DNA from 4 places in the Pseudoalteromonas sp. S4492 genome. Region 2 is predicted to be linked to each of the others. Evidence: predicted binding sites of a transcription regulator. Region 2 holds the regulator's gene; each other region holds the start of a gene.
What was found. Region 2 encodes MetJ, which represses methionine synthesis genes. Its sites were predicted from a motif close to TAGACGTCTAGACGTCTA; they were not measured.
Positions count from the first base shown of each region.

Region 1 (7,971 bases), on a different contig from region 2:
ATCGATTGGGAAACCAAATGACACAGCGGTAGATTGCGCTGATTTTTCAACAATCGTTGCATGATGACCTTTAAGTTCTGGCGCATCAGGGATCGTTAAGCGGCTTTCTTTACCTTGTGGAAGCGATGTTAAATCTTTCAGCATAGTCGATTTAACATCACCCGGGATCGCACCAATTAGACCCACTGTTAACTTAGATTGAGTAAACTGGTTAGCATAAAACGCTTTTACATCGTCAAGCGTCAGTGCTTCAAGGTCTGATAAATCACCATAGTTATAGCTTTCATACGGGTGGCCTTTATAAAGCTGATGATAAAGCACTTCTTTACCTAGCTCTTCGTCATTTGACGCTTTCAGACCTGCTTTAATGCTATCAATAAGCTCTTTTTTCAGGCGTTTAAAATCATCTTCTCTGAAGCCAGGGTTTAGCATCTGATCGCTAACTAGTGCATACCACTTCGCAGCATTGTCTTTATGTACACGACCACGTAAAGAAATCATCTCTTTATCGATTTGATAGCCAAAGCTTCCCGCCAGTGGGTATAGCGCTTTTTGAATATCTTTGTAGCTCATGGTTTCTGAGCCACCTTGCGCTAGCATCGCAGCTGTGAGTGCCGCTAAGCCTTTTTTACCTTGTGGATCAGCCGCTGCGCCGGTATTAAATAACCAGTTCACATCAACCAGTGGTGAGCTATTGGTTTTATCAAGTACTTTAAAATGACGCTCTGCAGGTGCTTGCTCGATACTGGCAACCAAGGCATTTAAATCAACTTCTTGCTCAAAACCAGTCACTTTATCAAGCGCCGACATTGTCACCGTGGTACGGCTAGGATCAACAAAGTACTTGTTTGCTACCGCTTTGATATCTTCTGGCGTGATACTATCAGCCGTGGCATACAGTTGGTTAATCACCTCTGGGTCGCGCTCAAAATGCATGTAACTTGCAAGTGTTGAAGCGATTGACTGCGATGAATCTAAGCCATTAATGAAGCTGTATTTTAAGTTAGATTTTAAATCCGCTAACTTTTGTGCATCAACTAACTCAGTACGTGCTTGTGCATAAGTACGGTTAATCGCATCACGGGCTTTAGCAAGGTCCGCTTCGTTTTCGACTTTTACAAACACATGTAATAAACCCGGATCTTTAGTATCTGGGTTATAGGTAAACATTTGACTGGCAATTTGTTTATCAACAACAAGCTCTTGATAAAGTGCCGAGTTGTTAGAGAAATACAGCTGCGAGATCAAATCAAGGGCTGCACGGTCTTTTTGAGTAGGATCCCATGCCGTGCCTTTGTAAGACACAAGCAACCAGTGACCTGGTAAACCATCATTTTTCTCATGGATGTATTTTGCTGCTTGTTGTTTAGGTTCAACAGGAATATCTGCTTGGTAATTCCCTTTTTTCCAATTACCCCAATGCTTTTTCACCATTGCCATGGTTTCTTGTGGATCCACATCACCAACTATGACTAAAGATACATACTCAGGCTTATAAAATTTAGCGAAGAAGTCTTTACCGTACGCCATTTGATCAGGCATGGCTTCAATGTCTTCAAAAAAGCCCATAGTGGTGTGCTTATACGTATGCTTTTCGAATGCTTCGTTACGAACGGCAGAAAGTAACTTACGAATTGGGCTGGCATTATTCTTTAAATATTCACCTTTTACAGTCAGCGCCTCAGTGCGGAACTGCTCTTCGCTGTAAGTCAGGTTTTGGAAAATATCAGCTTCGATTTCAAGTACTTTATCTAAATGCTCTTTTGAAAAGTTTAAGTGGTAGTTAGTGTAATCATTGGTTGTGTATGCACGATTATCAACACCTGAGTTCTTTAAAATATCTGAATACACATCTTGCGGAAATTTTTCAGAGCCTTTAAACATCATATGCTCAAAGAAGTGTGCAAAACCGGTTTTACCTGCTTCAACTTCATTACGTGAACCAACCGATACCGGAATCTGCAGTGATACGACATCAGGGTAATCAGTTTTTACTACCATCACGCGAAGGCCATTTTCAAGCTCTTCTAATAGGTAATCTTGGCTAAATACACGGCTATCGTCTTGGCTTACTAGCTGCTCAATTTCGACTTCTTTAACCATGGTTGACTGTGAATTACTTGCGCAGCCACTCAGCGCCAATGTTACAGCAACACTGGTTGCTAATAATCTAAATTTCATAATGTTCCCTTGTTAGTTATTTTTCTCATCTTCATTGCTGCTTGATTATGCATCAAAGTGCCAGAAAATATGAGGGTCAGCGCAATTATTTATGTAAACAGGTGTGTCAATTTAGCGAAACGCCCAGCATTCAACTTGAGTAAAATTCATAGTGATTGAAAAACTTTCAAGAAAAAAATCTATCTAGACGTCTAAATGGCTGCTATATTGTTTGTCATAGACATTAGCACGAGCTGGAATGAGGATTATGGCTTTATCATTACAAGAGAAAATTGAAGACACCAATCAAGGCGTCTACCTAATTGGTACCACACCACCAAAGTCAGGTACTGATAAAGCACAGCTTGAGACCATTGCCCAAAAGCTACTTGGTCGTTTACATGAAATTGAATACGACGGTGTAATCATCTACGACATTCAAGATGAAAGTAGCCGTATTGCAAAGCCCCGTCCTTTTCCGTTTAAAGAGACTGTCGATCCTCGTGAATACAGTCAGTTACTACGCAGCTTGTCGCAACTTGATGTGATCACATATAAAAGCGTAGCTCAGCGTGGTGAAGCTGAATTTAGTGAGTGGTTAAATGAAACACGCAATGACTTTGAACTAAAAAACTTAGTGCTAGTAGGCAGTCCATCATCTGATGGTGACATCAAATTGAGCCTACCTGATGCGTATAAAGCTTTAGCAAAGCAAGACAGTGATGTGTTTTTAGGTGGCGTTACCATCGCCGAACGTCATGCCAGCAAACGCAATGAACATGAGCGTTTAGTTGAAAAAACAGCACAAGGTTGTAAGTTTTTCATCTCGCAAGCCGTTTACAATGCCCAAGCGACGATTGATTTGATCACGAGCTATGCGCGTAGCTGTAAAGCACAAGGCACAACACCAAAACGCATTATTCTAACGTTTACCCCGTGTGGTGGTGAAAAGACCTTGGAATTTATGGAGTGGTTAGGTATTTCTGTACCAGAAGCGACTAAATACCGTATGTTAGATTCGGAAAACACCTTGAGTGAATCAGTGCGTATCTGCCGCGAAAATCTCGATTTAATTTTACAAAGCTGCGCGCATTTAGATGTACCGCTAGGTTTAAATATTGAGAGCTTAACCAACCGTAAAGAAGAAATTGATGCGTCAATTAACCTTTACCGTTTACTTAAAGCAACCATGGAGTTAAACCTAGCTGAGAAGCAAATAGCTTAACGTGCTGCCTTAGAGGCTTGCTTTTTCTCATACATATCTTCATCTGCTCGTTTTAATAGCTCAGCAAAGTTTTCTTTTGGCTGAGCTATTACCCCTGAGCCAATACTTAAACTCGTGACAGGAATGCCACGCTTCTCTAAATTCACTTGGAAAGTGGTATTGAGCTTATCAGCGATGCTGTCTATGCAATCACCGGGCTGAACTTGCAATAACGCAATAAACTCATCGCCCCCTAGGCGGCCGATAATATCGGTTTCACGTAGGCATTCTTTCATCGTGTCAGCTAAACAAATCAGTGCGAGATCGCCCACTTCATGACCATACGTATCATTGAGTGGTTTAAAACTGTTTATATCGATAAATAAACAACTAATATCAAAACCAAGACGTTTCGATATATTTAATTTATGTTGGCAAAGCAGGTCTATTGCACGGCGATTATAAATATTGGTCAGTGAATCAAGCATGGCAATTTCACGCATCTGCGTAAAGTTGTCTAACAGTGCAAGGTCATCTTCAACCATATCGCGAAGCTGCTCGATTAACTCTAAAAAGCTAGGTTGGTAATGGGTTTGTTTAAAATCCATAACGCAAAAGGTGCCAAACGGATCACCACTTGGCCAACTAATGGGCACCCCAAGATAAGACTCAAAGCCATCTTTTACCAGCGGGCTGTCATCCCATTGACTATCTTGGCTGGCATGATCAACATAGAGCGGTGCCATATCACGCAGTACTTTTTTGCAAAAAATATTATCGTCAGCGCTTAATTCAGCCCCTGCATCGTAAGGGTTTTCTTGCTGCTCACTGGAAACGATAATGCGATAGACATCATCTGTTTTATGAACGATGAAGCCTGCGGGAGCAGAAAACAGCTCGGTCATGAGATCAATTGTTTTCTGCCACTTTTCTAAGGAGAACTGTTTATCAGCGCGGCGGAACGTCCATTTATTCTCTTCTAACATACTAAACTCTCAACTTTAGCCGGAGGGTAGTATAAATATATGCCAGATTTAGGAACGTCTCCTACTTTTTTGCCCTAAAATACGTTTTTTATCACGAGAGCGACGTGCCTTATTCGTATTTTTACGAACTTGCTTTGGCTCTTTGGTTAAATCTGGCTCATAGCCTGGTAACCACTGCGGCGTGAGTCTTGTATCGAGTAAGATATCTATTTCGTCCAATAGCCACTGCTCATCGATGCTAACCAGCGACATCGCCATCCCTTTCTCGCCAGCACGTCCTGTTCGACCAATACGGTGTACGTAGTCCTCAGCCACATAAGGCAACTCATAGTTAATCACATACTTGAGTGAGGCAATATCAAGACCACGCGCAGCAACATCTGTCGCAACCAGTACTCTTGTCGCACCTGATTTAAAATTTTGCAGTGCTTTATCGCGCGCACCTTGGCTCTTATCACCATGAATAGATTCGGTTTTTAAGCCGTCTTTACACATTTCTTTCGCAAGCACATCAGCGGTTTGCTTAGTGCGAGTGAATATCAGTACTTGCTGCCAATTTTTCATGCCAATCATATGTGATACCAGCTCACGCTTACGGTCTTCATCAACCGCATAAACTAGCTGCTCAACTTCAACCGCTGCTGAATTGCGTTTATTCACTTCAACTAGTTTAGGATCATTTAATAACTGCTTACTGAGTTTAAAGATGCTGTCGTCAAATGTGGCTGAAAAAAGTAAGGTTTGACGCTCTTTTGGCACATGGCGCAAGATACGTTTAATTTCGTCAATAAAGCCCATATCAAGCATGCGATCAGCTTCATCGAATACCAAGGCATTGATACTTGAAAGTTTAATACTGCCTTTGATCACATGGTCAAGTAAGCGCCCAGGTGTTGCAACGACGACCTGCGCCCCTTTTATGGCTTTAATTTGTGGGCCAATACTGGCGCCGCCATAAGCCAGTGCTGCTTTTATTTCCGTATGCACAGCATAGCGCTCTACACTTGCAAATACTTGCTGAGCGAGCTCTCGGGTTGGTGTTAAAATTAGGACTTTGACAGCATCTGGAAGTACTTCAGCAGATAACAAATTGTGTAGTAGTGGTAAAACAAACGCGGCGGTTTTGCCCGTTCCCGTTTGTGCACTACCCATTACATCAGCACCCGCTAAAATAAGGGGGATTGTTTGCGCTTGAATTGCTGTAGGAGTGTGATAGTTCTCTTCTTGCAAGGCTGTTAGCAATGCAGGGGCAAGATTTAATTCTGAAAAGGTCGCTGCTGACATAGTCTGAAGTACATTTAGCTATAAAAGCGCTATTGTACGCGGAACATCAGCAACAAAAAAGGCGCAATAAGCGCCCTTTATACAATCTGTAATGACTACACCGGTTTAAGTGATTCTTTACGTTGATTATAAAAACTAATTAAGTCATCAACCGTTGCTTGGCAATAATCACGAATGCCAGATACAAGCATATGCTTTTCACCTGAACCTACTTTCTCACCATTTTCTAACAGATCAAAGCGAAGCGTAATTTTGCCGCGTTTGCCCGTAAACTCAAAATCAGGCTCAGCAAATTGTAATTCAGGTGCACTGATATCAAGGCGATCAAGGTTAATCAGCATTGATTCGTAAATCACCATTGGACGCGCTGGGTTGATCATCACATCCTGCTTACCCATCAATGGAATGATAACATGCGGGAAGGTCGTGCCAGAGAACTCAACATAGTTTTTGATTAAGCTATTTGTTAACTCAGGGCACTTGCTAACAGCGCCTTCACGTTTCACTTTTAACATGACTTTTTCGCCATCGGTGATCGCAAATTCATCAGCACCTTCAGGGAAAGTCAGCTTTGAATTTTCATCAACCATACCTGCAAACGTGAATTCCATTTTTTCACTGATGCCATAGCGGTTTAAAACCAGCGAAAAAAGTAAATCGCCCGGCACACAAAACTTTTTAGCATCTTTATCGTGTAACGGATTGAAATCATCAGCCACTAACTTGGCGAAACGACAGCCTTGTTCACGTGAGATAGAAACGTAATCAGCATGTTGCTGATAATAAGGACTTAACATAATTGTTCACTGCTTAAACTACTTATAACCTAACTATACTACCAGATAAAATGAAAATAGAGGTCGAATCTGTTAATTATTAATCACGTACTCAGCAAATGTTAAATTACATCAGCTAAAATAGTGGTTTCGATAGGGAAAATTTAAATTGTATCAATTTGTACGAAACAATTAACAAATAACCCAGAATAGTAAACACTTATGCCCGACTAAAAGATAGTGAAAAACTATTAGCTAAAACTAAATATAAATTCAGTTTTCTTTTTAAAACAACAAGCTAACTTTAGAGCAATAAAAAAATACGCCAATAGGCTGAAAATACTGGCTTTGCATAGCACCTATTTGTAGCTATAACGATAAATAAGGTATGATAGACCCGCTTTTTTATCGTGTAATCGCCACTCATAGGCTGCATAAATAATAATTATAATAAGCGGCATACAAATGAGTACTCAAAGTGAGTTGGGCGGGTTACATCAACTTTCGATGGTTATTGTTACTTTGAAAAAAAGACTATTAAAAAACAGAGACTTGGTTAAATGATAAACCGATTAAGTTGGCTATTACTGTTTTTTTGTCTTTGTTTTTCGTCGCTTTGCTTAAGTGATGACAATCCCGAGCAACCTTTTTTTAAAGTCTCTCCCACGGTGTGTGTGACAGACGCGAAACAAAAAGCCTGTGAATTTAATATACAGATTCATTTTCGTGTTGCTCCCTTTAAAGAGCTTTGTTTAGAGATAACTCAGCGTCCACACTATACGCAGTGTTACAAACAAGGTGGTTTAATTGTCGAGAAATTAACGATTAAGACTGAGCATCCGCTGACGGTCAAATTAATTAATCCATTGAACAATCAAGTTGTTAAGCAACAACTACTGTCAATAGCAAGCTATGAAGCTAAAGATTACCGTATAAAACGGCGCTTTGGCTGGAGTTTATAATGCAGCATATTTTTTTAATTGAAGATGATGTGAAATTAGCAAGCTTAATTCAAACGTTTTTGTTAAAGCATGGCTATACCATAGATGTATTTAATACTGCTGAGGCGTACCGTAGCAGTGAAATCACCTTCATGCCATCACTGATTATCTGTGATGTGATGCTACCGGATGGCAATGGTTTTGAGTTAATTTCTCAATTGAAAGAAAAATACAGTTGCCCTGTCATTTTTCTAACGGCGCTGGATTCTGTGCAATCACAAATTAAGGGCTTAAACCTAGGTGCTTACGACTACCTTGTAAAACCCATTAAGCCTGAACTGTTACTCGCCAAGATAAAAACGATTATTGCCCACACCGTTGGCCAAGATAACTTTTCACACCAAATTGACATTTTGCGTATCGATACTAAAAAACGCGATATCTACTTTCATAACACAGCGTTGAATCTCAACGAAAGTGAATTTGAAATCATTGCTTACCTTGCTAAAAATACCCCACAACCAGTTTCTCGCGAAGTCTTATTCAAACATGTTATTGGCCGTGAGTATGACGGACTTGACCGAGCGATTGATTTAAAAATTAGCCGTTTACGCAAAAAG
Region 1 covers NZ_PNCP01000051.1:16,976-24,946, forward strand. The annotation lists gene CWC28_RS17085 (M16 family metallopeptidase) at 1-2,181, opposite strand, end outside; gene CWC28_RS17090 (methylenetetrahydrofolate reductase) at 2,429-3,385, shown strand; gene CWC28_RS17095 (sensor domain-containing diguanylate cyclase) at 3,382-4,350, opposite strand; gene CWC28_RS17100 (DEAD/DEAH box helicase) at 4,399-5,634, opposite strand; gene CWC28_RS17105 (DUF3581 domain-containing protein) at 5,730-6,431, opposite strand; gene CWC28_RS17110 (DUF3019 domain-containing protein) at 6,971-7,372, shown strand; gene CWC28_RS17115 (response regulator transcription factor) at 7,372-7,971, shown strand, end outside.
Region 1: CWC28_RS17090 (methylenetetrahydrofolate reductase) is a predicted target of MetJ. The motif match lies at 2,366-2,383, and genes of this name have one in related genera.

Region 2 (7,971 bases):
CTTTAAGGCTAGTTAAAAACGCTGCTGCATCGTTAATGTCGCCTTTAATATCAAAGCTCACCATACCACCAAAACCGCGTTGCTGTGCTTTAGCAAGCTCATGCTGCGGGTGAGAAGCAAGACCCGGGTAATAAACTTGGCTTACATAAGGAGAGTTTTCTAAATACTCAGCAATAGCAAAGGCATTTTCTTGGTGCTGCTTTAAACGCACATTTAAAGTACGTAAACCACGAAGCGTTAAGTAACTGTCAAATGGCGCACCAGTAATCCCGATGTTATTTGCCCACCAAGCCAGCTCATCACCTAGCTCTTGCGTTGCAGCAATCACCGCACCGCCAACTACATCAGAGTGACCATTGATGTATTTCGTGGTTGAGTGCACAACAATATCAACACCAAACTCAATTGGGTTTTGTAATGCAGGTGATAAGAAGGTGTTATCAGCCGCAACCAAAGCACCGCACTGCTTAGCGATGCGAGTGATTGCTTTAATGTCTGTTAAACGCAAAATTGGGTTACTTGGCGTTTCAATCCAAATCAGCTTAGGTTTAATCGCCAAAATTTCTTGGTGATTATCTGTATTCGTTAAATCCAATACTCTTAGTTTTAATAGACCACGTTTTTCAAGCGAGGTGAATAAACGATAGCTACCGCCATAACAGTCATGTGGGATCACTAAGGTATCGTCACTGTTTAATAATTGGGTCGCTAAGTGTACTGCTGACATACCAGTAGCAGTGATAATGCCTTTTTCGCCACCTTCAAGCTCAGCTAAGGTTTCAGCTAAAATGTCGCGATTTGGGTTACCGCTGCGGCCATAGTCATATTGGCGCTTAGTATCAAAGTCAGCAAATGAATAGGTGGTTGATAAGTATAAAGGTGGCACAACCGCACCATGATGTTTATCGGCTTCGATGCCGTGACGAACAGCAATCGTCGCTTTATTTTTTTCGCTCATTTCATCACCTATTCTTTAATTGGATGTTTAGACGTCTAAAAGGTTAGATGATCAAATATGAGAAGTCAAAGCATTTATCGCTCACACATAGAAGTTTATACATTTACACCACTAGATGGCTAAATAACTAGTATTTGACTATCTTTTTTAAAGCGATAGAATTTCCGCATCTTGCGCTGTGAATAAGGCGTAAATCACTGACAACCGAGGCAACGAAACAACTTATGGCTAAATGGAACGGTGAATACATTCACCCATATGCAGAACACGGTAAAAAATCAGAACAAGTAAAAAAGATTACCGTATCGATCCCACTTAACGTATTAAAAGTATTAACTGACGAGCGTACACGCCGCCAGATCAATAACCTGCGTCATGCGACGAACAGTGAGTTATTGTGTGAAGCTTTCTTACATGCTTTTACAGGTCAACCATTACCAAATGATGACGACCTTCGTAAAGACAACCCTGAAAAGGTACCTGAAGAAGTTAAAAGAATTATGCAAGAAATGGGGTTAGAAATCCCAGTGCTTGATTCAGAATAAGTATTTCGGCCATCGGATAACTGCCGATAATCACAGACATAAAAAAACTCAGCCTTGGCTGAGTTTTTTATTGCGCGTTATAGCTAATAGAGCTAATTAAGTTTAACGCATGTAATCTTCTGGCATGTCGATTTGCGCCACGCCCGACTCTATAGCCGCTTCAGCAACAGCACGTGCAATACGTGGTAAAAGACGCGGATCCATTGGCTTAGGAATAATGTACTCAGCACCAAACTCAAGCGACTCAACGCCCGCTGCTTTTAATACTTCACTTGGTACTGGCTCTTTTGCGATACCACGAATAGCGTGTACGGCAGCAATCTTCATTTCATCATTAATTGCTGTTGCACGCACATCAAGCGCACCGCGGAAAATAAACGGGAAACACAGTACATTGTTAACTTGGTTAGGATAATCTGAACGACCCGTTGCCATAATTAAATCATTACGTGCACTGTGTGCAAGCGCTGGTGCGATCTCAGGATCAGGGTTTGAACATGCAAACACCACAGGCTTGTCTGCCATCAATTTAAGATCATCAGCAGTTAATAAGTTAGGACCCGATACACCTACAAATACATCGGCATCAGCAATAACGTCTTGCAACGTACGTTTATCAGTGTTGTTAGCAAATAATTGCTTGTACTCATTTAAGTCATCACGACGAGTATGGATCACACCTTTACGGTCAAGCATATAGATATGCTCACGCAGTGCGCCACACTTAATAAGTAGTTCCATACAGGCAACGGCTGCAGCACCAGCACCTAAACACACGATGATGGCATCTTCGATATCTTTACCTTGAACTTCAAGGGCATTAAGCATACCTGCCGCAGTAACAATCGCTGTACCGTGTTGGTCATCGTGGAAAACTGGGATACTACAGCGTTCAATAAGTGCTTTTTCGATTTCAAAACACTCAGGAGCTTTAATATCTTCTAGGTTGATACCACCAAACGTATCAGCGATATTTGCAACCGTATTGATGAAATCTTCTGTTGTGCGGTGTTTAACTTCAATATCAATTGAGTCAAGGCCTGCAAAACGTTTGAATAGTAACGCTTTACCTTCCATTACAGGTTTTGATGCAAGCGGGCCTAAGTTACCTAAACCTAGAATTGCGGTACCGTTTGAAATAACCGCAACCATGTTGCCTTTACCTGTGTATTTATAGGCATTTGCTGGATCGGCAGCAATTTCACGGACTGGTTCAGCCACACCTGGGCTATAAGCTAAAGCGAGATCGTTAACCGTTTCGGCTGGCTTGGTTAGTTCAACACTAATTTTACCTGGAACGGGGTGAGCGTGGTAATGTAATGCTTGTTCACGAAAATCTGACATAACGCGATAGTATCCTGCAAAAAGTTAAAAAGTGAGAGAGCTTGCATCAGTACGATACCTGTAATGTATAAAAATTCCAAGTATTATCAGGTCTATCCTGTTATATGCTATATCGCTTAATTTTAAAGGATTTCCCAACAATTTCTGCGCATAGTTGCGATTAATCAGACATAAAAATTCACCTATTTATGACCTTTTAAGCACGTGTTTTTGTATTTTATACGCACGTACACTGCAATTAGCCGAAATTAGCCCAAAACAGCCATTTCAACGAAGTTCACAGCATTTACTCACAAAGTTATTTAAATTTATTATTTTTAATAACTTTTATGAAAGTTTATACAAAAAAGAATATAGCCAAGGGGTGGCACTTTGTCTGCAAAATTAGCGACATAATGGGCATAACAGCCAGAAATAGTTATGCAAGATACACAAGTGAAGATGATGAGCGAGTGAGTGGCAGTGTTAAGAATTTTAGGCATAAAAAAAGCACCCTAAGGTGCTTCTTTTAACAAAACAGCAGAAATTACTTCTTGCTGCTAAGTGCACCGAAGCGCTTGTTGAAACGATCAACACGGCCGCCAGTGTCTAAAATCTTTTGCTTACCAGTGTAAAACGGGTGACACTCAGAACATACGTCTAAGTGGATGTCTTTACAAAGAGTTGAGCTAGTTTCGAATTTGTTACCACATGAACAAGTTGCAGTGATAGCTTCGTACTTAGGGTGAATACCTTCTTTCATAGGGAACCTCTAGTTAAGGCCGTATCGCTCTCCAAACCCGAAGTCTGGCACCATACGCAGTTAATACAATTAATAGGCCGCGTATTTTATAGCTCAAGCGACCTTGCGACAAGCTTTAAATGCATCTTTCGCTAAAAAATTAATCAAATGACTGGTTGTTCAGTAATTTGTTGGTAGGTTTTTAACTGTAATTTTAGTACATTATCTTCCTATCTTTGTTTCAGTTGAGTTGTTATGCACTTTGTAGAAGTTGCCATAAAAGTCCCTTTACAGCGTACCTTCGATTATAAAGTTGAACAGCTGCTGCATAGCCCTGAGTTAAAGCCTGGCATGCGCGTTCGAGTACCATTTGGTAGTCAAAAAAAGGTAGCGGTGGTCCTGGCATTAAAAACATCAACAGATGTACCTGCTGACAAAATAAAGCCGATTATCGATATCATAGACGAGACCCCAGTTTTATCGGCTCAGCATTTAGCACTCCTGAAATTTACTGCTCGTTACTACTGTTATCCATTGGGCGAGACCATTCATACAGCGCTTCCGGCTGCATTAAGACAAGGCGAATGCCCAGATAAAACCAGCATTAATATGGTTGAATTAACTGATAAAGGGGCAAAACTTCCGTCACTAAAAGCAAAAACCCAGTTAAGTTTATTAAAGCAGTTAGCCGAATCGGGCAAGTCATCGGTTACCGAATTAAAAGCACTTGGATTTACAAAAAAAACCATCGATAGCCTGCTCGATAAAGAACTAATCACCCAGTTTATCGAGCATGATAATCAGTGGCAGCAGCGCGCGCCAACGGTGGGTGACAAACCCGTCCTTAATAAAGAACAAGCTGTTGCTTGTACCAGCATTAATCAAGCCATCGGATTTACTAGCTTTTTACTTGAAGGTGTCACCGGTAGTGGTAAAACCGAAGTTTACTTACAATGCCTTGAAGAAGTACTTAAAAAAGGCCAACAAGCCTTAGTATTAGTGCCTGAAATTGGCTTAACGCCACAAACGGTCAACCGTTTTCGTCGCCGCTTTCCCGATACTCCGATTATGCTATGGCACTCAGCTCTAACAGATAACGAACGCTTACAAACTTGGCGATTCTGTGAAAAAGGCAGCTGTGCCATAGTGATCGGCACACGTTCGAGTATTTTCTTACCTTTTTTATCACTTGGTATGATCATTGTTGATGAAGAGCACGACAGCTCATTTAAGCAGCAAGACACATTACGTTATCATGCCAGAGATTTAGCCGCTTATAGAGCATATCAGCATAATATCCCGCTGGTTTTAGGCAGTGCCACGCCAGCACTTGAAACCTTACATAAAGCAATAAATAACAAATACCAGTTATTGAGTCTTACTGAGCGGGCCCAAACCAGCACAGCTAACCAGTTCCAATTAATGGACATGAAAGGGCAACCTGAGCAAGCAGGTATTGCCCATGCTAGCCTCGCCTATATGCGCCAGCATTTAGAACGTGGTAAGCAAGTGATGGTGTTTTTAAACCGTCGCGGTTTTTCACCTACTCTTATATGTCATGAGTGTGGTTGGCTAAGTGAGTGCTCACGTTGTAGCACCAGTGCAACCTTTCATAAAGCCATTGGCCAGATGATATGTCATCACTGCGGTGAGCAACATCAAGTGCCTCATCAGTGCCCTGATTGCGGTAGCACACAGATTTTCCCTAATGGTAAAGGCACAGAGCAAATCGAAGAGTTTTTAACGCAAACCTTCCCTGATATTCCAATTAGTCGTATCGACCGAGATTCAACTCGTCGTAAAGGCAGCTTAGAAAAAGCCCTTGATGATATCAATCAAGGCGGTGCCCGCATTCTTGTTGGTACGCAAATGTTAGCAAAAGGCCACCACTTTGCTGATGTTAGCCTTGTTTTGATCTTAGATGTCGACAGTGGTTTATATTCATGCGACTTTCGTGCAACCGAGCATTTAGCGCAACTTGTCACGCAGGTGGCTGGTCGTGCTGGTCGCAGTGGTGAACCTGGGCAAGTATTATTACAAACGCACTTTCCTGAGCACCCGCTACTGCAAGACTTAGTAAACAATGGCTATCAGGATTTTGCCCGCTATGCACTGACAGAACGAGAAGATGCCCAACTACCTCCAATCACCAATATGGCCATTGTGCGTGCAGAAGGGCATAACATTAATCAAGTGGTGGATTTTTTAACTGATTTGGTTCCTGTCCAGAACATATCTGGTATACAATTGCTCGGTCCGATACCTGCGCCACTGGAACGTGTGGCAGGTAAATATCGCTTTCAATTACATATTCAGGCGCAGGAACGCTCCCACTTACACCAATATTTAGCGCAAATGGTCGACTATATAAGCACCAGTAAATTAGCGCAAAAGGTGCGTTGGAGCTTAGATGTTGATCCTATAGATATGATTTAAAGGCCAATTAAGAGTCATGGCACAACACGATTACATAAATAAAAAACCAGCAAATCGAAATAATAAAAAACAAGCCCCGGCGAAAAAGCCCTTCCCTGTTCTCCTTGTTTTAATTGCGCTTATTTTAGTAGGCGGGTTTGGTTATGGCTTGTGGTTTATCAAACACAATGCCGATCCTGAGTTAGTAGAGCAACAAGCAAACCCTACTAAAAAAGAAGAAGAAGTTATTCCACTCCCTGAGCCTCCTGAATTTATTCAGGAAATTAAAGACCACGAAGTTCAGGTTGAAGTAAAAGAAATTGAGCAAAAAGGCCCGTATGTAATGCAATGCGGCTCTTTTAGAACTATGGATCAGGCACAAGCGCTGAAAGCTAAAATCGCTTTTGCTGGATTAGTTGCTGAAGTTAAACGCACCGAAGGCAGTAATGGTACGTGGTATAAAGTGCGCTTAGGCCCATACGAAACCAAACGTATGGCCGAAAGTGATAAGAATAAACTTAAACGTATCAAAATAATGGGCTGCGGAATTTGGCTTTGGACTTGATTTTAGTTCATTCACCCATATAAACACCTCATCAATCGCTTTTTACGAGCGGCCTTGCCGCTCGATGATGAGGAATAATCATGACCACTATTGTAAGTGTACGCCGCGACGACAAGGTCGTTATTGGTGGCGACGGCCAAGTTTCACTTGGTAACACCGTAATGAAGGGCAACGCCCGCAAAGTTCGACGTCTTTATAATGGCAAAGTAATCGCTGGTTTTGCTGGCGGTACTGCTGATGCCTTCACCCTTTTCGAACGATTTGAAAGCAAATTAGAAATGCACCAAGGCAACTTAACCAAGGCTGCCGTTGAAATGGCTAAAGATTGGCGTAGTGATCGTGCACTTAGAAAGCTCGAAGCACTACTCGCGGTAGCTGACGAAACCGCTTCATTGATCATCACAGGTAACGGTGATGTTGTGCAGCCAGAAAACGACCTTATTGCGATTGGCAGTGGTGGTAACTTCGCACAATCAGCAGCTACAGCGCTGCTAGAAAACACCGACCTAAGTGCACGTGAAATTGTAGAGAAAAGCCTTACTATTGCCGGCAACATCTGCGTATTCACGAATAATTTCCAAACTATTGAAGAATTGTAATAGGAACTGCCATGTCTGAGATGACACCAAGAGAAATCGTTCACGAGCTAGATCAACACATTATTGGCCAAGCTAAAGCTAAAAAAGCAGTTTCAATCGCGCTACGTAATCGCTGGCGCCGTATGCAACTAAGCGACGAGCTACGCGCCGAAGTAACACCAAAAAACATTTTAATGATTGGTCCTACTGGTGTGGGTAAAACAGAAATTGCTCGTCGCCTTGCAAAACTTGCTAATGCGCCTTTCATTAAAGTTGAAGCAACAAAGTTCACTGAAGTGGGCTATGTTGGTAAAGAAGTTGAGACTATCATTCGTGATTTAGTTGATATCTCAATTAAAATGACCCGCGAACAGCAAACCAAAAAATTTAAACACCGCGCTGAAGAAGCGGCAGAAGAGCGTATTCTAGATGCCCTTTTACCACCAGCACGCGATACATTTGGTGAGTCAAAAACAGAAGAGAACTCTTCAACTCGTCAAACATTCCGTAAAAAATTACGTGAAGGCCAATTAGACGATAAAGAAATCGATATCGATGTTGCACAAGCTCAACCTAATGTCGAGATCATGGCTCCGCCTGGAATGGAAGAAATGACCAACCAGCTACAGAGCATGTTCCAAAACATGGGTGGCGATAAGCGCAGCAAGCGAAAACTGAAGATCAAAGAAGCCTTCAAACTATTAGTTGAAGAAGAAGCAGCAAAACTTGTTAACCCTGAAGAGTTAAAAGAGCAAGCTATCTTCGCTGTAGAACAAAACGGTATCGTGTTTATCGATGAGATCGATAAAATCTGTAAACGTGGTGAAGCGTCTGGTCCAGATGTG
Region 2 covers NZ_PNCP01000017.1:44,995-52,965, forward strand. The annotation lists gene metB (cystathionine gamma-synthase) at 1-958, opposite strand, end outside; gene metJ (met regulon transcriptional regulator MetJ) at 1,183-1,503, shown strand; gene CWC28_RS05095 (malic enzyme-like NAD(P)-binding protein) at 1,606-2,847, opposite strand; gene rpmE (50S ribosomal protein L31) at 3,374-3,589, opposite strand; gene priA (primosomal protein N') at 3,824-6,004, shown strand; gene CWC28_RS05110 (SPOR domain-containing protein) at 6,021-6,548, shown strand; gene hslV (ATP-dependent protease subunit HslV) at 6,629-7,147, shown strand; gene hslU (ATP-dependent protease ATPase subunit HslU) at 7,159-7,971, shown strand, end outside.

Region 3 (7,971 bases), on a different contig from region 2:
ATGTTCAGGACAAGCCGGGTAACCTGGCGCTGGGCGAATACCTTGGTAGTTTTCACGAATAAGTTCATCATTCGATAGGTTTTCATCTACCGCATAGCCCCAATACTCTTTACGTACTTGCTCATGCAAATATTCAGCAAACGCTTCTGCTAAACGGTCAGCAACGGCTTTAACCATGATCTTATTGTAATCATCTTGCTTAGCATCGAAGGCATCGGCAAGGTCGTCTTCTTCAAGACCACCAGTAACCGCAAACGCACCAAAGTAATCTGGGGTGCCTTTAGGCGCTATATAATCAGCTAAACAGTAGTTAGCAAACTCGGTTTTTTCAGTTTGCTGACGTAAATGACACGATGTAGTTAAAAGCGTTGTACGCGATTCATCGGTGTAAATCTCAATATCATCCCCTACTCGGTTTGCAGGGAATAAACCAATGACACCTAGAGGTTGTAGTGCACCTGATTGCTCTAGCTCATCAAGCATTGCATTAGCATCTGCGAATAAGCTTTTAGCCTGTTCACCCACAATTTCATCTTCAAGAATACGTGGATACTTACCAGCGATTGACCACGTCATGAAATAAGGTGTCCAGTCGATGTACTGTCTTAACGTCGCAATCGAAACATTTTTAAATTCAGTCACACCTAGCTTTTTCGGCACAGGTGGTGTGTAGTTGTCCCAATCCAATTTTACTGCGTTGTCACGAGCACGCTGTAAAGTAACTGGTTTTGAGCGTGGCTTTTTACGCGCTTGTTGTTCACGTACTTTTTCATACTCAGCCTTGGTTTTCTCTAAAAATGCCGGCTTTAACTCTTTTGACAATAAATTAGAAACCACACCCACAGCGCGGCTGGCGTTATTGACATAAACCACACCTTTATCATACTGAGGCTCAATTTTAACCGCGGTATGCGCTTTAGAGGTTGTTGCACCACCAATCAGTAGCGGTAATTCAAAACCACGACGGGTCATTTCTTTGGCAACATGCACCATTTCATCAAGGGATGGGGTAATAAGCCCTGATAAACCAATAATATCGGCTTTTTCGTCAATGGCGGTTTGCAAAATTTTCTCTGCAGGCACCATCACACCAAGGTCGATAACCTCGTAGTTATTACATTGCAGTACCACGCCTACGATATTTTTACCAATGTCGTGTACGTCGCCCTTAACGGTTGCCATAACCACTTTACCATTGGTTGCGCCCTCTTCTTTTTCAGCTTCAATGAAAGGGTCAAGATAGGCAACGGCACGCTTCATTACACGAGCTGACTTAACAACCTGAGGTAAGAACATTTTACCCGCGCCGAATAGGTCACCAACGACGTTCATGCCGTCCATAAGCGGGCCTTCGATCACTTCGATAGGCTTAGCTTTGCCCTTGCGGCACTCTTCGGTATCTTCATCGATGTATTCGGTAATGCCTTTTACTAGCGCATGTTCAAGACGCTTTTCAACAGGCCAAGTACGCCATTCTAAATCTTCAACTTTTTCCGCTTGCGCCATACCTGAGTATTTGGGTGCAAGTTCAACTAGTCGCTCACCAGCACCTGGGTCGGTATTGAGGATCACATCTTCCACGGCTTTACGCAGCTCTAAAGGAATATCATCATAAACCGCTAATTGACCCGCATTTACAATGCCCATGTCCATACCCGCTTTAATCGCGTGGTATAAAAACACAGAGTGAATAGCTTCGCGTACTGGGTTATTACCACGGAACGAGAACGACACATTCGATACACCACCCGACACTTTACAGTGCGGTAAGCCTTGCTTAATTCGGCGCGTACCTTCGATAAACTCAACCGCGTAGTTATCGTGCTCTTCAATGCCCGTTGCAACAGCAAAAATGTTCGGGTCAAAAATAATGTCTTCAGGCGGAAAGCCAATATCTTCAACAAGAATTTTGTAGCTACGCAGACAAATCTCGAACTTACGATCAGCGGTTTCAGCTTGCCCTGTTTCATCAAACGCCATTACAACTGCTGCGGCACCAAAGCGTTTAATTAGCTTAGCTTGGCGGATGAACGGCTCTTCACCTTCTTTAAGTGAAATTGAGTTTACAATGGCTTTGCCTTGAATACATTTTAAGCCCGCTTCAATCACGTCCCATTTCGATGAGTCGACCATGATCGGTACTTTTGAGATATCAGGCTCTGAGGCAATTAAGTTTAAAAACTTTACCATCGCCGCTTTTGAGTCCAACATGGCTTCATCCATGTTGATATCAATCACTTGCGCGCCATTTTCTACCTGTTCACGGGCAACGTTAAGAGCGGTCTCGTAATCTTCTTCCATGATTAAGCGCTTAAACATAGCCGAACCAGTTACATTGGTACGCTCACCGACGTTAGTAAATACAGCAATTTGGTCAGTCATGTCGGTTTCCTAGTTTAAGTTACACGCTTCAAGGCCCGATAAGCGCATACGCACTTCAAGCTCTGGCAATTGACGTGGCTTAACACCACTCAGGCCTTTTGCAAACGCCTTAATATGAGCCGGTGTGGTGCCACAACAACCACCTACAATATTAATAAAGCCAGATTTACCCCAGTCGATAATTTCTTTTGCCATTTCAGGGGCTTCTAAATCATATTCACCAAACTCATTCGGTAAACCGGCATTGGGATGCACCGAGGTAAAGGTTTCGCAAACACGTGATAACTCTTCAACATATTGACGCAGTAAATCAGGGCCAAGGGCGCAGTTAAGGCCGATTGATAGCGGTTTAATATGGCGAATTGAGTTATAAAATGCTTCTGTGGTTTGTCCTGATAAAGTACGGCCTGAGGCATCGGTAATGGTGCCTGAGATCATCACCGGTAAACTACGACCAGCTTGCTCGAATGCTTCTTCTACGGCAAACGAAGCCGCTTTAGCATTAAGGGTATCAAAGATGGTTTCTATTAAAATAAGGTCAGCCCCACCTTCCATCAGTGCCAGTGTCGACTCAACATACGCAGCCACCAGCTTATCAAAGTTGATATTACGGTAACCCGGGTCGTTTACATCTGGAGAGATAGAGCAGGTTTTTGATGTTGGTCCAAGTACACCGGCTACATAACGCGGTTTGCTAGGATCGTTTGCTTCAAACTCATCACAGACGCTGCGTGCAAGTTTCGCTGATTCGAGGTTGATTTCGCGGCTAAGGCTCGCCATATCGTAATCTTCCATCGAAATAGTCGTGGCATTAAAGGTATTCGTTTCGATGATATCAGCCCCCGCCTCTAAATAGGCACGGTGAATATCCGCAATGATTTTTGGCTGAGTCAGGCTTAATAAATCGTTATTGCCTTTAATAAGTACATGCCAGTCTTTAAAGCGCTCACCGCGATAATCCTGTTCTTCTAATTTATGTTCTTGGATCATGGTGCCCATCGCGCCATCGAGGATTAAAATTCGCTGTTTTAGCGCCTCGGTTAATTGTTCGCGTTTATTCACTGCATTACTCGGCATAGTTGTTAGTCCTTACATCTTGGCTAACTAAGTTAATATCATACGGTGTAGTTTGGTACACATAATAGTTTAACCAATTCGAAAACAATAAAAAGGCATGGCTTTGCCAGGTCTTCGACGGTTCGTTGTCTGGGTTATCGTCTGGGAAGTAATTTTCTGGCTTAGGTGCATCCGCTGATTTTTCTTGGTCACGCAAATACTCCCCTTTAAGGGTATGTGCATCGTACTCTGGATGGCCCGTAATATACACTTGGCTGCCTGATTTATTTTTAATTAAGTAGGCACCTACTCGCTCAGAACCAGCTAATACCACCAAATCATCGCAGGCAGTGATCTTGTCGATATCAATATGACCATAGCGAGAGTGTGGCACTAAAAAGGTATCATCAAAACCACGAGTGAGTGCTGCATGGTCAAAATAACTTTTATGGGTAAATACGCCGCTTAATTTATTTGGTTTAAGTTCGCGCTTAAGACCATAGTGATGATATAGACCCGCATGGGCCGCCCAACACGAAAACAGCGTAGACGTAACATGTTGCTCAGCCCAATCTAAAATAACTTTTAGCTCGTCCCAGTAAGCAACTTCGTCATACTCTAAATGAGCAAGCGGCGCCCCAGTGATAATCATGGCATCGTAGTTATTATCTTTCACTTCTGAAAAATAGCGATAAAACGTATCCATGTGCTGCTCAGAGTGACTACTGGTGCGGTGAGTATCTAAGCGCAACAGCTCAACATTAACTTGTAGCGGTGAATTAGCTAACAAGCGAATAAACTGCACTTCGGTTTCAACCTTGTTTGGCATTAAGTTTAAGATGGCCAAACGCATTGGGCGTATCTCTTGCGTTTTCGCGCGACTTTTTGGCATTACAAACACGTTTTCTTGGCGTAATTTTGCAATGGCTGGCAATTCATCTTTTACTGTAATGGGCATAGCTGGCTCCGAGCATACTTATCTGACTGCTAATTATGAACGGATAGTTAGAAATTTCAACCTCTAGATGTTTAGATGTCCAAATGAATTTTATTTGTTTGAAAGCAAAGCCCATAAAAGCCTGTTTCGTTGACGTATACGCGACAGAGCCTCTACAATATACGCTGTTAATTTTTCTTATAAATTGAAGGCTCCTTTCATGGTGTTACCAGATAAGTTTATATTCTCGATGAGTCGAGTTTCTAAGGTTGTGCCACCTAAGCGCACTATCTTAAAAGATATTTCTTTACACTTTTTCCCAGGCGCAAAAATTGGTGTACTAGGTCTAAACGGTGCAGGTAAATCAACGTTACTTCGCATTATGGCTGGTGTTGACCAAGACTTTGAAGGTGAAGCTCGCCCTCAACCAGGCACTAAAATCGGTTACTTACCGCAAGAACCCGTGCTAGACGAGAACAAAACAGTTCGCGAAACAGTAGAAGAAGCAGTAAGCGAAGTTAAAAATGCACTTAATCGTCTTGATGAAGTATACAACGAGTATGCAATGGACGGTGCTGACTTCGATGCACTTGCGAAAGAGCAAGGTGAACTTGAAGCTATCATCCAAGCACACGATGGTCACAATATCGACAACGTGTTAGAGCGTGCAGCTGATGCATTACGTCTTCCACCTTGGGATGCAAAAATTGAACACCTTTCGGGTGGTGAGCGTCGCCGTGTTGCGATCTGTCGTTTACTACTTGAAAAACCAGATATGCTTATTCTTGACGAACCGACCAACCACTTAGACGCTGAGTCAGTTGCTTGGTTAGAGCGCTTCTTACACGACTACGAAGGTACCGTAGTTGCTGTAACCCACGACCGTTACTTCTTAGATAACGTAGCAGGTTGGATTTTAGAACTTGACCGTGGTGAAGGTATTCCTTGGGAAGGTAACTACTCATCGTGGCTTGAGCAAAAAGATTTACGTTTACAACAAGAACAGAAATCTGAAAAAGCACGTCAAAAATCAATCGCACAAGAACTTGAATGGGTTCGTTCAAATCCGAAAGGCCGTCAAGCTAAGTCTAAAGCACGTATGGCACAGTTCTCTGAGCTACAGCAAAACGATTACCAAAAGCGTAACGAAACGAATGAACTATTCATTCCACCGGGTCCACGCTTAGGTGACCAAGTTATCGAAGTGAAAGGCCTGAAGAAGAGTTTTGGCGATCGCGTATTAATCGATGACCTAAACTTTGCAATGCCGAAAGGCGCTATCGTAGGTATTATCGGTGCCAATGGTGCGGGTAAATCGACACTATTCAAAATGCTAAGTGGTGAAGAAACGCCAGATAGCGGTGAGATCATTGTTGGTGAAACCGTTGAACTTGCAACGGTTGATCAGTTCCGTGGCGACATGGACGAGAGCAACACGGTTTTCCAAGAAATCTCTAACGGTCAAGACGTATTGAAAATTGGTAACTTTGAATTCCCAAGCCGTGCCTATGTTGGCCGCTTTAACTTCAAAGGTAACGACCAACAAAAATTCGTTAAAGACTTATCAGGTGGTGAGCGAAACCGTTTACACCTAGCTAAGCTATTAAAAGCAGGTGGTAACGTATTACTACTGGATGAGCCAACCAATGACCTAGACGTTGAAACACTACGTGCACTTGAGAACGCTATTTTAGAGTTCCCTGGCTGTGTAATGTGTATCTCGCATGACCGTTGGTTCCTTGACCGTATTGCTACACATATTCTTGATTACCGTGACGAAGGCCAAATTAACTTCTTCGATGGTAACTACACAGAATACGAAGAGTGGTTGAAGAAAACCTTAGGCGCAGAAGCGGCACAACCTAAGCGTATTAAATACAAAAAAATTGGCTAATTAGCTGATACTTAAAAAGCCCCAACTTAGGGGCTTTTTTGTTGCAGTAAGCTTTACTATCACTCACTCCATTATGATCTATACTTATTAATACCAATTCGCTTAATTATGTAGTCAATTTTGAGGCAAGGAAACCTCGTTGATAGCAAGGCAAAAATTTCGTTATTTAGTTATGCTCGGCAATTGCTCCTGCATTGCTCTACCTTCTGCATCCATGCAGTCGTAAATCAGAAGTTTTTAACGCAGTTAGCGACAGGTTTAATCCCTCAAAATGATTAAGTATTATTAAGGATTGGTATACGTTAATAAAGTTGGAGATACAGCTATGAATGAACGCAGAGAGTTTTCGCGGGTATTATTTTATTGCCCTGCGATACTTCGCATTGAAGGTAACGACTATCACTGTCAGTTACTTGATCTATCTTTGCAAGGTGCGCTTATTACTAAAAGTGATTCATTTTTAGTGCCTATTCATAGTAAAGCTGACTTAATCTTTACCCTGCCAGAGTCATCAATCGAGATTAAAATGCAAGTGGAGCTATGTCATGTTGAGCATCAACATGCAGGCCTTCGCTGTGAACATATCGATATTGATAGTATTACTCACTTAAAACGGTTGATTGAGCTAAATCTGGGTGATGAAGCATTATTACATCGCGAGTTAGGCCATTTAATTCACGCGCCAGAGTAAACTTTTATCGGTAGATTCGTTATGCTGTAGCAAATTCAGCTATTCAATGAGCTATGCAGTTAAATCCCCACTTACCCTTGGTGTATCACCCAAATTACTCGTTTAGTTTCGATCCTAACCATCGCTTTGTGATGAGTAAGTTTGCTTATTTATATGAGCATGTACAAAGCCTTGGATTAATAAATGATAACCTAACTCAACCACTGCTCGGCAGCCCTGAGCCTCTTGAATTAGTGCACTGCGAAAACTATATCCACGACCTTTGGCACAATCGATTAGATGAAAAAGCAATGCGCCGCATTGGCTTACCTTGGTCAAAAGAGCTAATGGCACGTACTTTTACCGCTCCTTTGGGCACCTTGCAAACGGCACGTTTAGCACTTAAACATGGTATTGCTTGCCACTTAGCTGGAGGCACTCACCATGCACATACTGATTTTGGTTCGGGCTATTGCATGGTAAACGACCTCGCGTTTACCAGTGAAACCCTGATAAAAAGTGGTGAAGTGACCAATGTACTTATTTTTGACTTAGATGTTCATCAAGGTGATGGTACCGCTGCGATGTTAGCGCATCAGCCTTATGCTTATACCTGCTCTATTCACTGTGAGAAGAATTTTCCGTTTCGCAAATCAGCCAGTGATTTAGACATAGGTTTAGCGCCGAATGTCGCTGATAGTGAATACTTAGGCGTAGTTGACGATACGCTGAGTTATTTATTAAACACCTTAAACCCAGACTTAGTGCTTTATGATGCAGGTGTTGATGTTTGGCAGCAAGATGGTTTAGGGAAACTCGATATAAGCTGGCAAGGGATTGAGCAACGCGACCATTTAGTTCTCAAGCGTTGCCTTGAGCACAATGTGCCTGTCGCAACAGTAATTGGAGGTGGTTATGATAAGGACCATCGCCGTTTAGCGGCTCGTCATGGCATTGTGGTAGAGCAAGCTGCCCGCTTTTAAAAACGATAAAGAAAAAAGGCCCGGAGGAGACTTCCGGGCCTTTGCTACT
Region 3 covers NZ_PNCP01000076.1:8,270-16,240, reverse strand. The annotation lists gene metH (methionine synthase) at 1-2,382, opposite strand, end outside; gene CWC28_RS20085 (homocysteine S-methyltransferase family protein) at 2,392-3,459, opposite strand; gene CWC28_RS20080 (homoserine O-succinyltransferase) at 3,449-4,396, opposite strand; gene ettA (energy-dependent translational throttle protein EttA) at 4,596-6,269, shown strand; gene CWC28_RS20070 (PilZ domain-containing protein) at 6,595-6,960, shown strand; gene CWC28_RS20065 (histone deacetylase family protein) at 7,014-7,922, shown strand.
Region 3: CWC28_RS20080 (homoserine O-succinyltransferase) is a predicted target of MetJ. The motif match lies at 4,461-4,478, and genes of this name have one in related genera.

Region 4 (7,971 bases), on a different contig from region 2:
GCAGAGCCACCCATGAATTCTGGTAGTAACGGACCAAACGCGTTTAATGCATTTTGTGATGCTTTACGTGTTGCTGGGTTTGCTGGGTTTGCTTGTAGCTCTTCGATGTAAGCTTGTGACTTTTCAGCCCAATCAGCTGGTAATTCACCATTGGTACGGCGAGTAAACTCAGCAGCAAGTTCAGGGTATGCACTTGCGTAAGCGGCAAACTTTTCGTCCCAGCTAGCTTCTAGTTGCTTACCTTTTTCTTTGCCATCCCACTCACTGTAGATATCAGCTGGAATTTCAAATGCATCACCTGTCCAACCTAGGAACTCACGAGATGCTTTGATTTCGTCTTCACCTAGTGGTGCACCGTGACAGTCATGGCTACCTGATTTGTTAGGTGAACCGTAACCAATGATTGTTTTACAGCAAATTAATGATGGCTTATCGGTGATGCTACGCGCTTCTTCGATAGCGGCGCGAATTGCATCTGGGTTATGACCATCTACATCGCTTACTACGTGCCAGCCGTATGCTTTAAAGCGCGCTGGCGTGTCATCGCTGAACCAACCTTCTACTTCACCATCAATTGAGATGCCGTTGTCATCCCAAAACGCAACTAGTTTACCTAGGCCTAATGTACCCGCTAATGAACAGGCTTCGTGTGAAATACCTTCCATTAAACAGCCATCGCCCATGAATGCATACGTGAAGTGGTCAACAATATCGTGACCTTCACGGTTAAACTGTGCAGCAAGCGCTTTTTCGGCAATTGCCATGCCCACAGCATTTGTGATCCCTTGACCTAATGGGCCCGTAGTAGTCTCAATACCCGGTGCATAACCATATTCTGGGTGACCCGGTGTTTTTGAGTGCATTTGACGGAAGTTTTTAATTTCCTCTAGTGGTAAGTCATAGCCACTTAAGTGCAGTAGAGAATAGATCAGCATTGAACCGTGGCCGTTAGAAAGAATAAATCGATCTCGGTCTGCCCACTCTGGATTTGTTGGATTATGCTTTAGATAATCGCGCCATAGTACTTCTGCGATATCTGCCATGCCCATAGGGGCCCCAGGGTGACCAGATTTGGCCTGTTGTACTGCGTCCATTGATAAGACGCGAATAGCATTTGCAAGTTCTTTGCGTGATGGCATGAATTCTCCTACCTTTATGTATTTGCGCTGGTTGTTTATGAAGCCCCATTCTTACTTATTGTAAGGGTACAGTGCAATTAAAAATCCGCATTAAATGCACCAATTATGGGCGTTTATTAAGAACAATACGTTATTAGTAATTTTAAATGGACGTCTAGGCGTAAAATTACTATGCAAACATATTTGTTTTAGATAAAATACGCCCCTTAATTTTTTAGCGCTATTACCGACGTTTGTGAAGCGCAATATTTGTGAGCAGAAATACAATGGCAAAACATTTATTTACTTCTGAATCTGTTTCTGAAGGTCATCCGGATAAAATCGCGGACCAAATCTCTGACGCGGTTCTAGATGCTATCTTAGAGCAAGATTCTCATGCCCGTGTTGCATGTGAGACTTACGTTAAGACTGGTATGGTTATGGTTGGTGGTGAAATCACTACTAGCGCTTGGGTTGATATCGAAGAAATCACACGTAAAACAGTACGTGAAATCGGTTACACACACTCAGATATGGGTTTCGATGCTGACTCTTGTGCAATCCTAAACACTATCGGTAAACAATCTCCAGACATCAACCAAGGTGTTGACCGTGCTCGTCCAGAAGACCAAGGCGCTGGTGACCAAGGTTTAATGTTCGGTTATGCATGTAACGAAACTGATGTTTTAATGCCTGCACCAATCACTTATTCACACCGTCTAGTTCAGCGTCAAGCTGAAGTTCGTAAGAGCGGTGAGCTTAACTGGTTACGCCCAGATGCTAAATCTCAAGTAACATTTGCTTACGAAAATGGTAAGCCTGTTGGTATTGATGCAGTTGTTCTTTCAACTCAACACTGTGATTCAATCTCACAAAACGACTTAGTTGAAGCGGTAATGGAAACGATCATTAAGCCAGTTCTTCCAGCTGAGCTTATCTCTAGCGCAACTAAGTTCTTCATCAACCCAACTGGCCGTTTCGTAATCGGTGGTCCTATGGGTGACTGTGGTCTTACAGGTCGTAAAATCATCGTTGATACATACGGCGGTATGGCTCGTCACGGTGGTGGTGCTTTCTCTGGTAAAGATCCATCAAAAGTTGACCGCTCAGCTGCATACGCTGCACGTTACGTTGCTAAAAACGTGGTTGCTGCTGGCCTTGCTGACAAGTGTGAGCTACAAGTTTCTTACGCTATCGGTGTTGCAGAGCCAACATCTATCAGCATCGAGACATTTGGTACTGGTAAATTAGAAGAAGCACGTCTAATCGAATTAGTACGTGAGCACTTCGACCTACGCCCTTACGGCTTAATCCAAATGCTTGATCTTGAGCGTCCTATCTATCAACCGACTGCGGCTTACGGTCACTTCGGTCGTGATGAGTTCCCTTGGGAGCGTACAGACAAAGCAGACGCACTTCGCGCAGCTGCTGGCCTGTAATAGGTTAGATAAAATGAAAGAAGCGCCTTTCGGCGCTTTTTTTATGTCTGATTTAAAGGTAGGTTACTATTTTTTCGTAAACAGCCACACCCCATACCAAAGCAAGAATAAGCAGTGACAATGTTACTGCCGCAGAGGCCATATCTTTAGCACGACCCGATAACACATGGTACTCAATCCCTACTCGGTCAGTCAGCGCTTCTATCGACGAGTTAAGTAACTCGACAATTAACAATAATAAATAAGGAATAAACAGTACTAGCCAATGATTTAATGACTGCGCAAGTACGACAGATAAGGGTAATAAACACACGCCTAGATAAATTTCAGAACGAAATGCAGACTCTTCTTTAAATGCCGCTTTAAAACCTTTAATAGAACATTTTGTTGCTTTTAAAATACGCCCAAAGCCCATGCCATTTGGCTTATTAACTAAGGGAATTTTTGGCTCTTTCATGGTAACCCTTCAAAATCGCAATTACAGCGATGATATGTGTAAATCTAAGCGATGTCACCCGATGATGAGCTAATTTAACGGCTGACACGTGCCGGGAATGCTGCGTGTATTCGCTCTAGAAAACTGATTGTTGGTTAATTGTTCTCTCAGTGCTTGCAGAGTTTTATAAACACTTTTTAACGACACTTTGTTACTTAACCAATGCGGAATGGAACCGCTTGGATCAGCATAGGCTTGATGGCTCACTAACAAGTTACTTTGTTGCTGTTCTAAGCGCCAATAAGCGGTGAGATCTTTGATGCGTACAAGCCCTGCAACTTCGGCTTTTGCATAAGGCTGACTTTTGATTTGTAACTCGGTTTTGTGCTCATCTAAAGCGTGATAACAAGAATAACTCACCAAGTCACGGTCTGACACCGGCCAAGGTGAATTAAAATGAGTATAAACAAGGGTTTCTGAGGGACTTAAGCGCTCCATTAGCGTCACGCTTTTGACATTCTCAAGCCAGTTAGCAGCGTTGTCGGTATCACTGAGCAATGCCATAAAGTCACTGGCTTTGGCATTTTTCACCAGCACAGAAGCTTTAATTTCAATAATACCGGTTTCATGCTTTTTATAGCTTACGGTGATGTCGTCTTGCTGTTTGTAGGTTTGCCATTCAATAGGGTTAGCCCAGGCTGATATACTCAACCAAGCTAACCCCATCCATAGGCAAAAGCGCATTTACTTACAGCCAATAGGGATCAGTATTAAATGAAGCGTGACGGCTTTGCTCCATTGCACTGACTAAAAACTCTGACTTTTGATCAAGCCATGCTTGAATTTTTGCCAGCTCTAAATCGTCTTGTCCTGCGCATAACTGCTTTAGATACTCAAGCGTACTTAACTCGTAAATACCATGAGAGATATCGACCCATGGCATACGAAACTCGTTTCTGTCTTCTTTATCGAACAAAGCACCTAAACAGTTGCCACTAAGCAATGAGTTTTCTAAGCGAGTGCGCAGTGATAAATAGTCTTTATCGGTAAATACTTGCTGCTCAGGGATAAGCTCATGCATGTCGTGCCAATCTTTGGCAAATAAACGCTTAGCAATATCGGCAACCGGTTTTTCTGCTGCCTGAAACTCAGCTTGCCCCCATGATTTACGCCATTGCTTTTCAATTAACCACGTTGTTAATTGCAATAGTAAGCGGTTATATCGGGTGCTATGGAACAGAGTTTCGATATCTTCAATGCTTGGCTGTAACTCTTTTAAGTCATTAATAACTTGCGTGAGCTCAGGCGCACTGTTGATTTTTTTGTAGTATGCGTGACGCTTTGATGTATAGGTTTTTAGTTGAATTGCGTTTTCAACCCACGCTAATTCGCTCAATAACCACTTTAACTCTGTGCGCAATGAGTCGGTGTCGTCTTTACTGACAATGTCATCAAACAGCCAAAACGTATGGCGAATTAAACGAATACCGTCTGTGACACGCTTAAGAGTTTTTAGACTAGGTTTAATGAAGTAACAGGCCTCATGTTTTTGCACAAATCGAATCGCGTAGTTGATACTTTCTACCAGCGCTTGCTCTTGTGTGGCATCGCTTTTTAGCGGCACAAAACCAATTGATTTACTTGCTTTTAATGGTTTGTCATCCGCAAGGCGATAGCCCCGTGCTGCTTTAGAATAAAGCCCTAAGCGAACATGGCTTTCACTAACCAATTTATCAGCCAGTGCAAACAACTCACTACGACTACCTTCGATTAGTTCGATTTCAAGTTCAGAAATTGGCTCAACCTGACCCGATGCCGCAACTTCACCTTTATCTAACACCACTTCAATTTTTGCACCGTTATTAGTTTCAATTAACCAAGTACGGCGAATAAAGTTAGTGCTAAAAATTGGGTATAAATTCTCTGCAATAGCACCCACTTGCATACCATGAGGCCAAATAGCAGCATCAAATGCGAGTAAATCTGGGCGGTTACCTGTTAGTGGTAAGTTGTATTCTGGGCGTTGATGTAAGCCACCAACGACTTCGCCAGCAAGCTTAATCGTTTGCTCACACTGGTTGTCACAACAGCGAGTACGTAAGCCAATATCTAAAGCACGTAATTCTCGGCTTGGCGTATCGTAATAAGCATTTTGTAAGCTGCGCGACGGTTTGTTGGTAACGGTTTTTGCAAATTGGGTAATTAATGCGGGGATCAGTGGAACAACGGCATCTGACACCAAAAACTTCAGTTCTATCTCAGTATCCATTCGTTTTGCGGAGTACATTTAAAATAAATAAGTGATCAAAATAAACAAAGCAGCTACTTAATGCAAATTTTTTCCTGATTTTTGCGACCAAGCTCATCCATGGATTACAATATCAGCCTTGCTATTAATAGTTGAAATCCCTACTATCTCTATACATAAAGAAATTATAAATTTAGCCACTTCTAGGCAAGATCACATTAACAAGGCAGATTGATGTTAAAACAGTGTATTTTTGGGTTGCTCCTTGCGGCCACCTCTTTTATTAGCTACGCAGAAGAAGCGCCAAGCAGCGACAGCCAAAACACCGCCTACATAGTCGATAACCTGTACACCTTTATGCATTCAGGTCCGAGCAAAAACTACCGCATTTTGGGTTCAGTTGATGCGGGTACTCAAATTGTGTTGTTATCAGGTGAAGATAACGGCTACTTTAAAATTCGTGACGATAAAGATCGCGAAGGCTGGGTTGAATCAAAATTCATCACTGAAAACGCCGGTATCCAGCAACAATTTCAGGCATTGAATAACGACATGACGGTAATGCAAGAGCAACTTCGTCAGGCTGAAATTGAACTGCCACAACTTCAAGAACAGAACAAATTACTAACAGAGCAAAACGCAGCCCTGAGTGAGCAAATCGAAACGCTAAAAAATACCATTGAATCTGAGCGTAACGCTAAGCAAACAGCAAGTGCAAAAGAGAAACGCCAGCTACTTACTTATGGCGGTGCAATTGCATTTATAGGCTTACTGATAGGTATTATCTTAACGGTGGTGTTATCTCGTCGTAAACGTTACGACGGCTGGGCATAAGCTACTAAATAGTCATTAAAAAAGCACCTGTTGGTGCTTTTTTTGTATCTATATATCGAATCTTAATCCGGTATCTTGTTTAATTTTTTCGATCACCATATAGGTGTGGTGTGTCCCCACCCCCGGAATATCCACTAAATCACCCAATACTTGGCGATATTCATCCATATCTGAGACTCGTACTTTTAATAAGTAGTCATAGCCACCAGCCACCATGTCGCATTCAACAACTTGAGGAATATTTAAAATATATTCGCGAAACACTTTAAATACTGATGTATTCGAAGTCACTAACGATACCTGCACATGTGCTAACAAGCTCTGGTTAAGTTTTGCTTCGCTAAGCTTTGCGTAATAGCCTTCGATGTAGCCTTCTTGCTCTAAACGTTTTACGCGATCGAGACACGGGCTTGGGCTCAGGTTAACCTGTTTTGCGAGGTTTACGTTCGATATTCTGCCATTTTTTTGCAGAGCGTCTAAAATTGCTAAATCGATGCGATCTAACATGCGTAATCTATTCGGACTGGTCATAACAGAATTTTATGCGGCTAAGTTAACGGTATGCCCTGTAAATTATCGTAAATCGAAAAATTTAACCAGCATATTCTGCTGAATTTTAATTAGAATGCACGAATTATATCAATGGTAAGAAATGCAATAAGTTCATTTCTAGACTCCACATACCAGAGGGTTACTTATGCTATTTAATGGCGATTTGACAACTGAATGTCCAATCAGACAAAAGATCCGTGATTTCTACCGTATTGATGAAAATGCGGTGATTGATCACATTTTGCCTTTGGCTGAAGTAGGCGTGAAAGCGCGTAGCCGAGCGTGGGAACGTGCTCGTCAAATGGTTTTAAATATCCGTCGCGATCAGGATGGTCAAAGCGGTGTAGATGCACTACTAAACGAGTTCTCACTTTCAAGTGAAGAAGGTGTGGTATTAATGTGTTTAGCAGAAGCACTACTACGTGTACCAGACAAAGCAACGCAAGACTCACTAATTCGTGACAAACTTGCTAAAGGTGACTGGAGCTCGCACTTAGGTAGCAGTGACTCTCTATTTGTAAATGCATCGTCTTGGGGCCTGTTAGTAACCGGTAAAATGGTTAACTACAGCGACAAATCTAAAGAACAGCAATTCGGTGTTCTGAAGAAAACAATTGGTCGTCTAGGTGAGCCTGTTATTCGTAAATCTGTGAACTTCGCAATGAAGATCATGGGTAAGCAATTCGTTATGGGTCGTACTATTAACGAAGCGATTGAACGTGCTGCTGATAAAGAGCAAAAAGGCTACGTATACTCATACGATATGCTAGGTGAAGGCGCGCGCACCATGAAAGATGCTGAGCGTTACTTCCAAAGCTACATGACGGCAATCCACGCGATTGGTAAAGCAGCAAATGGCCGTGGCCCAATCAAGAGCCCTGGTATCTCAGTTAAAATTTCTGCGATTCACCCACGTTATGAGTTTACTCATCGTGAGCGTGTGATGGCTGAAATCGTACCTAAGCTAAAAGAGCTTGCACTTGCAGCTAAAAGCTACGACATCGGCTTCACTGTTGATGCTGAAGAAGCTGACCGTTTAGACATCTCATTAGATATCATTGAAGCGGTATTCAGCGATGACGATTTAGGTAACTGGAATGGCTTTGGTTTAGCCGTTCAAGCATACCAAAAACGCGCTATTTTTGTGGTTGAATGGGTTGCAGAACTTGCCCGCCGCGTTGGTCGTAAATTAATGGTTCGTCTTGTTAAAGGCGCATACTGGGATACAGAAATCAAAACCACTCAACAAGATGGTTTAGATCACTACCCGGTATTTACACGTAAAGCGACGACTGACGTTTCGTACAAAGCATGTGCTATCAAACTACTTGAAGCGCGCGATGT
Region 4 covers NZ_PNCP01000024.1:3,863-11,833, forward strand. The annotation lists gene tkt (transketolase) at 1-1,139, opposite strand, end outside; gene metK (methionine adenosyltransferase) at 1,406-2,557, shown strand; gene CWC28_RS07275 (diacylglycerol kinase) at 2,610-3,014, opposite strand; gene CWC28_RS07280 (START domain-containing protein) at 3,084-3,737, opposite strand; gene CWC28_RS07285 (CYTH and CHAD domain-containing protein) at 3,742-5,262, opposite strand; gene CWC28_RS07290 (TIGR04211 family SH3 domain-containing protein) at 5,476-6,075, shown strand; gene CWC28_RS07295 (winged helix-turn-helix transcriptional regulator) at 6,124-6,606, opposite strand; gene putA (bifunctional proline dehydrogenase/L-glutamate gamma-semialdehyde dehydrogenase PutA) at 6,773-7,971, shown strand, end outside.
Region 4: metK (methionine adenosyltransferase) is a predicted target of MetJ. The motif match lies at 1,287-1,304, and genes of this name have one in related genera.